DNA from 2 places in the Streptomyces sp. NPDC031554 genome. Region 2 is predicted to be linked to the other one. Evidence: riboswitches for the same ligand, from Rfam matches in the RefSeq annotation. Region 2 holds a riboswitch; the other holds the start of a gene.

Region 1 (4,325 bases), on a different contig from region 2:
CGCCTGCGCCTGTGCCGCGCGGGCGATGCGGGTCGCCGGGCGGGAGCGCAGGTAGTACGTCGTCTTCAGGCCCGACTTCCAGGCGTACGCGTACATCGAGGAGAGCTTGCCGATGGTCGGCGTCTCCAGGAACAGGTTCAGGGACTGGGCCTGGTCCAGGTACGGGGTGCGGGCGGCGGCCATGTCGATCAGGCCGCGCTGCGGGATCTCCCACGCCGTGCGGTACAGCGCCCGTACGTCCTCGGGGATCCAGGTGAAGGACTGCACCGAGCCGTTCGCCTCGCGCAGGGCCTCGCGGGTGCGGGCGTCCCAGACGCCCAGCTCCTTGAGGTCGCGCACCAGGTAGGAGTTGACCTGGAGGAACTCGCCGGACAGCGTCTCGCGCTTGAACAGGTTGGAGACCTGCGGCTCGATGCACTCGTACACGCCGGCGATGGAGGCGATGGTGGCGGTCGGCGCGATGGCCAGGAGCAGCGAGTTGCGCATGCCGGTCGCCGCGACGCGCTCGCGCAGCGCCGCCCAGCGCTGCGGCCAGGCGAACTCGACACCGTAGTGGTCCGGGTGCAGTACGCCCCGGGCGGTGCGGGTCTTCTCCCAGGCGGGCAGCGGGCCGTTGCGCTCGGCGAGGTCGGCGGAGGCCTCGTACGCGGCGAGCATGATCCGCTCGGCGATCCGGGTGGACAGCGCCCTGGCCTCGGGCGAGTCGAAGGGCAGCCGCAGCTTGAAGAAGACGTCCTGGAGGCCCATCGCGCCCAGCCCGACGGGGCGCCAGCGGGCGTTGGAGCGGCTCGCCTGCCCGGTGGGGTAGAAGTTGATGTCGACGACCCGGTCGAGGAAGGTGACGGCGGTGCGGACGGTCTCGTCCAGCCGCTCCCAGTCGATGACGTCGGGGGCGCCGGGGGCCGTGTCGACGAACGCCCCGAGGTTCACCGAACCCAGGTTGCAGACCGCCGTCTCGCCGTCGTCGGTGACCTCCAGGATCTCCGTGCACAGGTTCGAGGAGTGGATCACGTGACCCGGTTCCGCGGTCTGGTTGGCGGTGCGGTTGGCCGCGTCCTTGAAGGTCATCCAGCCGTTGCCGGTCTGCGCCAGGGTGCGCATCATGCGCCCGTACAGGTCGCGGGCGGGGAGGGTCCTCCTCGCGAGGCCCGCGGCCTCGGCCGCGCGGTAGGCCGCGTCGAACTCGTCGCCCCACAGGTCGACCAGCTCGGGCACGTCGGCCGGGGAGAACAGGGACCACTGCCCGTCGGCGTCGACCCGCCGCATGAACTCGTCCGGCACCCAGTGCGCCAGGTTGAGGTTGTGCGTACGGCGCGCGTCCTCACCGGTGTTGTCGCGCAGTTCCAGGAACTCCTCGATGTCGGCGTGCCAGGTCTCCAGGTAGACCGCGGCCGCGCCCTTGCGCCGGCCGCCCTGGTTCACGGCGGCGACCGAGGCGTCCAGGGTCTTCAGGAACGGCACGATGCCGTTGGAGTGCCCGTTGGTGCCGCGGATGAGCGACCCGCGCGAGCGGATGCGGCTGTACGACAGCCCGATGCCGCCGGCGTGCTTCGAGAGGCGGGCGACCTGGTGGTAGCGGTCGTAGAGGGAGTCCAGCTCGTCCAGGGGGGAGTCGAGGAGGTAGCAGGACGACATCTGCGGGTGCCGGGTGCCGGAGTTGAACAGGGTGGGGGAGGAGGGCAGGTAGTCCAGCCGGCTCATCAGCCCGTGGAGCGCGGCGACCTCGTCGACGCTCCTCGCCGTGTCGTCCTCGGCCAGGCCGCACGCCACCCGCAGCAGGAAGTGCTGGGGCGTCTCGACGACCTTGCGGGTCAGCGGGTGGCGCAGCAGGTAGCGGCTGTGCAGGGTGCGCAGGCCGAAGTAGCCGAAGCGGTCGTCGGCGTCGGTGTCGACCAGCGCGTCGAGCCGGGCGGCGTGCAGCCGCACGAACGCGGCGGTGCGGTCGGCGATCAGGCCCTCGCGGTGGCCGACGGCGACGGACCCGGTGAAGGAGGTGACGCCCTGCGAGGCGGCCTCGGCGCGGATGCCGATCGTCAGCAGCCGGGCGGCCAGCCGGGAGTAGGCGGGGTCCTCGGAGATCAGGCCGGCGGCCGCCTCCGTGGCCAGCTCGCGCAGCTCCGCCTCGTCCGCCCGCGCGGACCGGCCCCGCAGGGCGGCGGCGGCGACCCGGCCGGGGTCGGTGTCGGGGAGGTCGGCGGTCAGTTCGGTCAGGGTCCGCAGCAGCGCGGCTCCGGGACCGTCGGTCTCCGGGGCCGCTGAAGCCGGTTCGGCTGGCGCGATGGTCACGTGGGGCTCTCCCTCGCTCGGCGGGGCCTTGCGCAGAGCAGGGGGCAGCACACGAGCGCGGGGGCGCGTCGCGTCCACCGGCCCATTCCGCGAGGCCCGGACGTCAGGGCACCCGAGCCGGACGGACCGGGTGCGCTGCCGGCAGGTGCTCGGACTGACCGTGCGGGCGCGCATGGAGGGGCGCGCACACGAGTACACCGTTGCGGGACAGTTCCGGATTCGCACCGGATTCCCCTGCGGCGACAGCGAGCATGAGCATACATCTTGTGCCGGGTCGCCGCGCGACCCCCAGATGTTGTGTCGGACCGGCTTCGCAGCGTCAACTCCGTGAGGACGTGGGCCCGTCCCGGCGGCACGGGCGCCTACGCCGACGGGCCGCCGGGGACATGCCCCGGCGGCCCGCTGCGGGATCTCGAAGACGCCTCAGTGCCCCGCGGCCGTCCCCGCGGTCGCCGGCGGCAGTTCCACCTGGACGCCCGGGTCGCCGGCGTCCGCCGTGTAGTCCGACGGGGACGTCTCGTCGACGCCCTCCGGGGCCTTCAGCGCCTTCAGGACGAAGGTCAGCGCCACCGCCACCACCACGTTCAGCACGAACGCCGTCAGGCCGATGTAGCCGATCTCCCCGATGCCGGGGATCTCCTTCGACGAGCCGCCGAAGTGCGCCTGCGTCGGGGAGGCGACGCCGTACGCCGCGACCGTGCCGTAGACCATGCCGACGGCCCAGCCGCCCAGCAGGGCCCAGCGGTGGAACCAGCGGGTGAACAGGCCGCCCACCAGGGCCGGGAAGGTCTGCAGGATCCAGATGCCGCCCAGCAGCTGGAAGTTGATGGCGACCGTCTTGTCCATGGTGAGGACGAAGACCAGCGCGCCCACCTTCACCAGCAGCGAGACCAGCTTGGAGACGCGGGTCTCCTCCTTGGGCGTGGCGTCCGGCTTGATGAAGTCCTTGTAGATGTTGCGGGTGAACAGGTTCGCGGCCGCGATCGACATGATGGCGGCCGGTACCAGCGCGCCGATGCCGATCGCCGCGAAGGCCACGCCCGCGAACCAGGCCGGGAACATGTCCTCGAAGAGCTGCGGGATCGCCAGCTGGCCGTTGGTGACCTTCACCCCGGCGGCGATCGCCATGAAGCCCAGCAGGGCGAGCAGGCCGAGCATGAGGGAGTACAGCGGCAGGATCGTGGTGTTGCGGCGGATCACGTCACGGCTGCGCGAGGACAGCGTCGCGGTGATCGAGTGCGGGTACATGAACAGCGCCAGCGCGGACCCCAGCGCCAGCGTGGCGTACGTCCACTGGCCCGCCTCGGCCGGGGCGAGCGCCCCGCGCGGCTTGCCGGTCGCCGGGTTGGTCTGCGCGAAGGCGTCGCCCGCCTTGGCGAAGACGTCGTCGAACCCGCCGAGCTTGATGGGGATGTAGATGATCGCCACCGCGATGACGAGGTAGATCAGCGCGTCCTTCACGAACGCGATCAGCGCGGGCGCCCGCAGACCCGACGAGTAGGTGTACGCCGCCAGCACGCCGAAGGCGATCAGCAGCGGCAGGTCCTTGACGAACCAGTTGGTGTTCTCGCCGCCGCCGACGCCCATCACGTCCAGCACGGCCTGGATGCCGACGAGCTGGAGCGCGATGTACGGCATGGTGGCCAGGATGCCGGTGACGGCCACGGCCAGGGACAGCCCCTTGGAGCCGAACCGGCCGCGCACGAAGTCCGAGGTCGTCACGTACCCGTGCCGGTGCGACACCGACCACAGGCGTGGCAGGAACGTGAAGATCAGCGGGTAGACGAGGATCGTGTACGGCACCGCGAAGAAGCCCGCCGCGCCGGCCGCGTAGATGGCCGCCGGGACCGCCACGAACGTGTAGGCGGTGTACAGGTCGCCGCCGAGCAGGAACCAGGTGACCCAGGTGCCGAACGACCGGCCGCCCAGGCCCCATTCGTCGAGGCTGTGCTCGTCGGCGGCCTTGCGCCAGCGCGCGGCCAGGAAGCCCATGACCGTGACGGCCAGGAAGAAGAAGATGAAGACGGCGAGTGCGACGC
Region 2 (4,325 bases):
CGAACCGCACCCGGACGGGGAGGACGCCGAGCCCCGCGACCTCGCCGGCGCGCGACTCGACCTCGTCCTCGATGCGCTCGCCGAGGATCTGGAAGCCGCCGCAGACGCCCAGCACGGGCCGCCGCTCGGCGACCCTGCGCAGGATCGCGTCCGCCAGCCCGCGCTCCCGCAGCCACTCCAGCGCGCGCACCGTCCCGCGGGTCCCGGGGATCACCACGAGGTCGGCGTCGGCCAGTTCCTCCGGCCGGTCCACGAACCGCACGACGACGCCCGGCTCGGCGGCCAGCGCGTCCACGTCGGTGAAGTTGGACATCAGCGGGACCGCGCAGACGGCGACCCGCAGCACGTCCTCGCCGACGGGCGGGGCGGTGTTCGACTCCCGGACGGTACCGCGCAGCGACACCCGCAGTCCGTCCTCCTCGTCGATGCCGAGGCCGTGCCGGAAGGGCAGGACGCCGTAGGTGTGCCGCCCGGTGAGCCCGTGGAGCATGTCGAGCCCCGGTTCCAGCAGGCTCACGTCCCCCCGGAACTTGTTGACCAGGAACCCCGCGACCAGTGCCTGGTCCTCGGGGGAGAGCAGCGCGACGGTGCCGAAGAAGGAGGCGAAGACCCCGCCGCGGTCGATGTCGCCGACGACGAGCACGGGGAGCCGCGCGTTGCGGGCGATCCCCATGTTCACGATGTCGGTCCGCCGCAGGTTGATCTCGGCGGGACTGCCCGCCCCCTCACAGATCACCGCGTCATACGTGCCCCGCAACTCGGCGAGACAGTCGAGGACGGTCCCGAGGAGTTCCTCCCGCCGTCCGCCGCGCAGCCCGCCCCTGGAGGACGATCCGCCGGGCTCCCCGGGCCTCCCGGGCTCCCCGGTCTCCCCGAAGAAGCCGCGCGCGCTCATCTCGCCGACCGGCTTGCCGAGCAGCACGACCTGGCTGCTCCGCTCGCCGCCCGGCTTGAGCAGCACCGGGTTCATCAGCGCCGTCGGCTCGATGCGGCAGGCCTGCGCCTGCATGGCCTGCGCGCGCCCGATCTCGGCGCCCTCGCGGGTCACGAACGAGTTGAGGGACATGTTCTGCGCCTTGAAGGGCGCCACCCGGACGCCCTGCCGCACCAGCCACCGGCAGATCCCGGCCGTGACGACGCTCTTGCCGGCGTCCGAGGTGGTGCCGGCGACGAGGAGACCCCCGCTCATGACGTACGCCCCTTCACTCCCGCCGCGAGGATCCTCGCGGCGACGACGCGCGCGGCGACGGTGGCGCCGAGCGCGAGCAGGCCGACGCGGCGGGAGAGCCGCGCGGCACGTTCGATGTCGCGGGCCTCGACGGGCCGCCCCCGCCCGCCGTTCAGCACGGGCCGGTGCTCGACGCGTCCGCCGTACGACAGCGTCCCGCCCAGCCGCACCCCGAGGGCGCCGGCGAACGAGGCCTCCACGGGACCGGCGTTGGGGCTGGGATGCCTGCGCGCGTCGGCCCGCCAGGCCCGCACCGCCCCGCGCGGATCGTCACCGGCGACGGCGGCCAGGACGGCGGTCAGCCGTGCCCCCGGCCAGCCGGCGACGTCGTCGAGCCGGGCCGACGCCCATCCGAAGCGCAGGTGGCGCGGCGAGCGGTGGCCGACCATGGCGTCCAGGGTGTTGACGGCCCGGAACCCGAGCAGCCCCGGCACGCCGCCGACGGCCCCCCACACCAGGGCGCCCACGACCGCGTCGGAGGTGTTCTCGGCGACGGACTCGACGACCGCGCGGGCGATCCCGTCGGCGTCCAGGGACTGCGGGTCCCGCCCGCACAGGTGCGGCAGCCGTGCCCGCGCGGCCTCGACGTCCCCCGCCTCCAGGGCCCGCCCGACGGTCCGGGCCTCCCGTACCAGCGAGGTCCCGCCGACGACGGCCCACGCGGCGGCTGCGGTCAGCGTGACGGAGGCGGCGGGGGAGCGGCGTGCGGCACGGGCGGCGAGGGCCCCGAGGGCCACGGCGCCGCCGGCGCACACGGCGGTGTGCAGGGCGCCCCACCCGCGGTGGTCCCGCCACAGCACCCGCTCCACGCCGGCCGCGGCCCGCCCGAACACGGCGACCGGATGCCCCCGGCGCGGATCGCCGAGGAGCAGGTCCCCCAGGAGGCCGGCGGCGGCACCGTACGCGTAGTGGCGATCGGTACCCATCGGCTCAGCCGGCCGACGGGCCGGGCAGTGACCTGGTGCTGTACCTCGAACGGCAGCCGAGCATGGCGGTATGTCCTCACTCAGGGTGTCCACGCCCTGGTTCGACGAGACCGGCGACGAGAGTTCCTGGCTCCCGGGGGGGTCTACCCCGGTGACAGTGGCGGGACCGCGCCGGATTCACACCGGCTTCCTCCTGCGTCGCCGTACATGGCCCCGGAAGTCCACCACGGGCCCGGAACGGCCGTCAACTCGCTGTTGACCTGCGACGGGACAGTGTGCAGAACCCCACAGGCCGCCGGCCCCCGCACATCGCCGGTCACGGCCGCCACGCGCGCGTGGGGCGCGGGACGGTGGTCCGTCCCGCGCCCCACGCGCGTGTGTGTGCCGTCCGGTCAGACGATGATCAGCGAGATCCCGTAGGCCACCGCCCCGGCGCAGGCTGCGAAGCACGCGTACGCGCCGGTGACGGCCAGGGTGGCGGAGCCGCCCCGGGCCACGGCCCGCTCGCGGTGGGAGAGGCCCATGATGCCGAGGGTGAACAGGGCCACGAGGGCCACGGTGACGACGAGACTGACGCCGAAGACGGAGCCGAGAGCCGCCCAGTCGATCTTCATGCTGCTTCTTCCTTCGTACCGGTGGGGGCCGGACTCAGACGGTGGTGACGGTGGGGGCGGCCGGCGGGGCCGGCTCCGCCGGGGCGGGGATGGTGGCCGTGAGGTCCTCGGTGACCGTGCCCGCCGGGGGCGGGGTCACGGCGGCGATCGCGGTGGTGACCACGCCGGCCGGCTCGTCGTCGACGACGTTCGTGTGGTCGACGACCTCGCGCCGCGAGATCTTCCAGATCGCCGCGCTGGAGGCGATGAGGAACACCGCGACGAGCGCCGTGCCCCAGCTGCCGAAGCCGGTCACGTACTCGGCGAGGGCGCCGACCAGGGCCGCGGCCGGCAGCGTCAGGCCCCAGGCGACGAACATCCGGGTGGCGGTCGACCAGCGCACGACGCCGCCCTTGCGGCCCAGGCCCGCGCCCATGACCGAGCCGGAGACCGAGTGCGTGGTGGAGAGCGAGAAGCCCAGGTGGGAGGAGGCCAGGATGACGGTGGCCGCGCTGGTCTGGGCGGCGAAGCCCTGCTGCGGCTGGAGGTCGGTCAGGCCCTTGCCCATGGTGCGGATGATGCGCCAGCCGCCGAGGTAGGTGCCGAGCGCGATCGCCAGGCCCGCGGACAGGATGACCCACAGCGGCGGGTCGGAGTCGGGGGCGACGGCGCCGCCGGCGACCAGGGCGAGGGTGATGATGCCCATCGTCTTCTGCGCGTCGTTGGTGCCGTGGGCGAGCGAGACCAGGCCGGCGGAGGCGATCTGGCCGGTTCGGTAGCCCTTGGCGGCGGCCTTGCCGTCGGCCTTCCTGCCCAGCGAGTACGACAGCCGGGTCGCGAGCATCGCCGCGACGCCCGCGACGATCGGCGCCGCGACCGCCGGGATCAGGACCTTGGTGACGAGCACGTCGCCGTGGACCGCGCCGGCGCCGGCCGAGGCGATGGTGGCGCCGATCAGACCGCCCATCAGGGCGTGCGAGGAACTGGACGGGAGTCCGACCAGCCAGGTCAGCAGGTTCCAGAGGATCGCGCCGACCAGGGCGGCGAAGATGACCTCGGGGCGGATGCCGGTCTCGTCGACGAGACCCTTGGAGATCGTGTTGGCGACCTCCACGGAGAGAAAGGCGCCTACAAGGTTCAGGACGGCGGACATGGCCACCGCCACCTTGGGCTTGAGCGCACCGGTCGAGATGGTGGTGGCCATCGCGTTGGCGGTGTCGTGGAAACCGTTCGTGAAATCGAACGCGAGTGCGGTTACTACCACAATCGCGAGGATCAGCGAGAAGCTTTCCATTTACCCAGGCAATCGTTCGAAGTCATTGGCTGGATGAACGTAGGTAACCCGGGTGAACGGAAGGTGAACTGGGACGGGCATCGTGGTGTCCACAATCGGCGATGTCGATTCCGCTTCGTCGCGACGCCCCGGACGCCGCACGGGTCCGGGTCCCCGCCCCCCGTTCCCGACGGCCCCGCGGGGCCGTCGAGGAGACGTTCGTCACCTGGCAGGATCGCGGCATGGCAGAGCAGCGAAGCGACACCGGCGACGGCCTCCACGACCTCCGCGGTGAGGAGGTCGCG

Evidence for each region. A riboswitch is a leader RNA that binds a small molecule or an ion and turns the genes downstream of it on or off. The one in region 2 is predicted to bind cobalamin.
Region 1: it holds a riboswitch for cobalamin, as region 2 does, so the genes downstream of both, ACZ5FU_RS02300 (ribonucleoside-diphosphate reductase subunit alpha) here and ACZ5FU_RS23080 (cobalamin biosynthesis protein) in region 2, are expected to answer to the same signal.

The regions. Positions count from the first base shown of each region.
Region 1 is NZ_JBVIKX010000001.1:530,824-535,148, reverse strand. It holds gene ACZ5FU_RS02300 (ribonucleoside-diphosphate reductase subunit alpha) at 1-2,286, opposite strand, end outside; cobalamin riboswitch at 2,410-2,545, opposite strand; gene mctP (monocarboxylate uptake permease MctP) at 2,710-4,325, opposite strand, start outside.
Region 2 is NZ_JBVIKX010000009.1:53,232-57,556, reverse strand. It holds gene ACZ5FU_RS23085 (cobyric acid synthase) at 1-1,189, opposite strand, end outside; gene ACZ5FU_RS23080 (cobalamin biosynthesis protein) at 1,186-2,154, opposite strand; cobalamin riboswitch at 2,256-2,395, opposite strand; gene ACZ5FU_RS23075 (hypothetical protein) at 2,547-2,768, opposite strand; gene ACZ5FU_RS23070 (inorganic phosphate transporter) at 2,803-4,041, opposite strand; gene ACZ5FU_RS23065 (class II aldolase/adducin family protein) at 4,263-4,325, shown strand, end outside.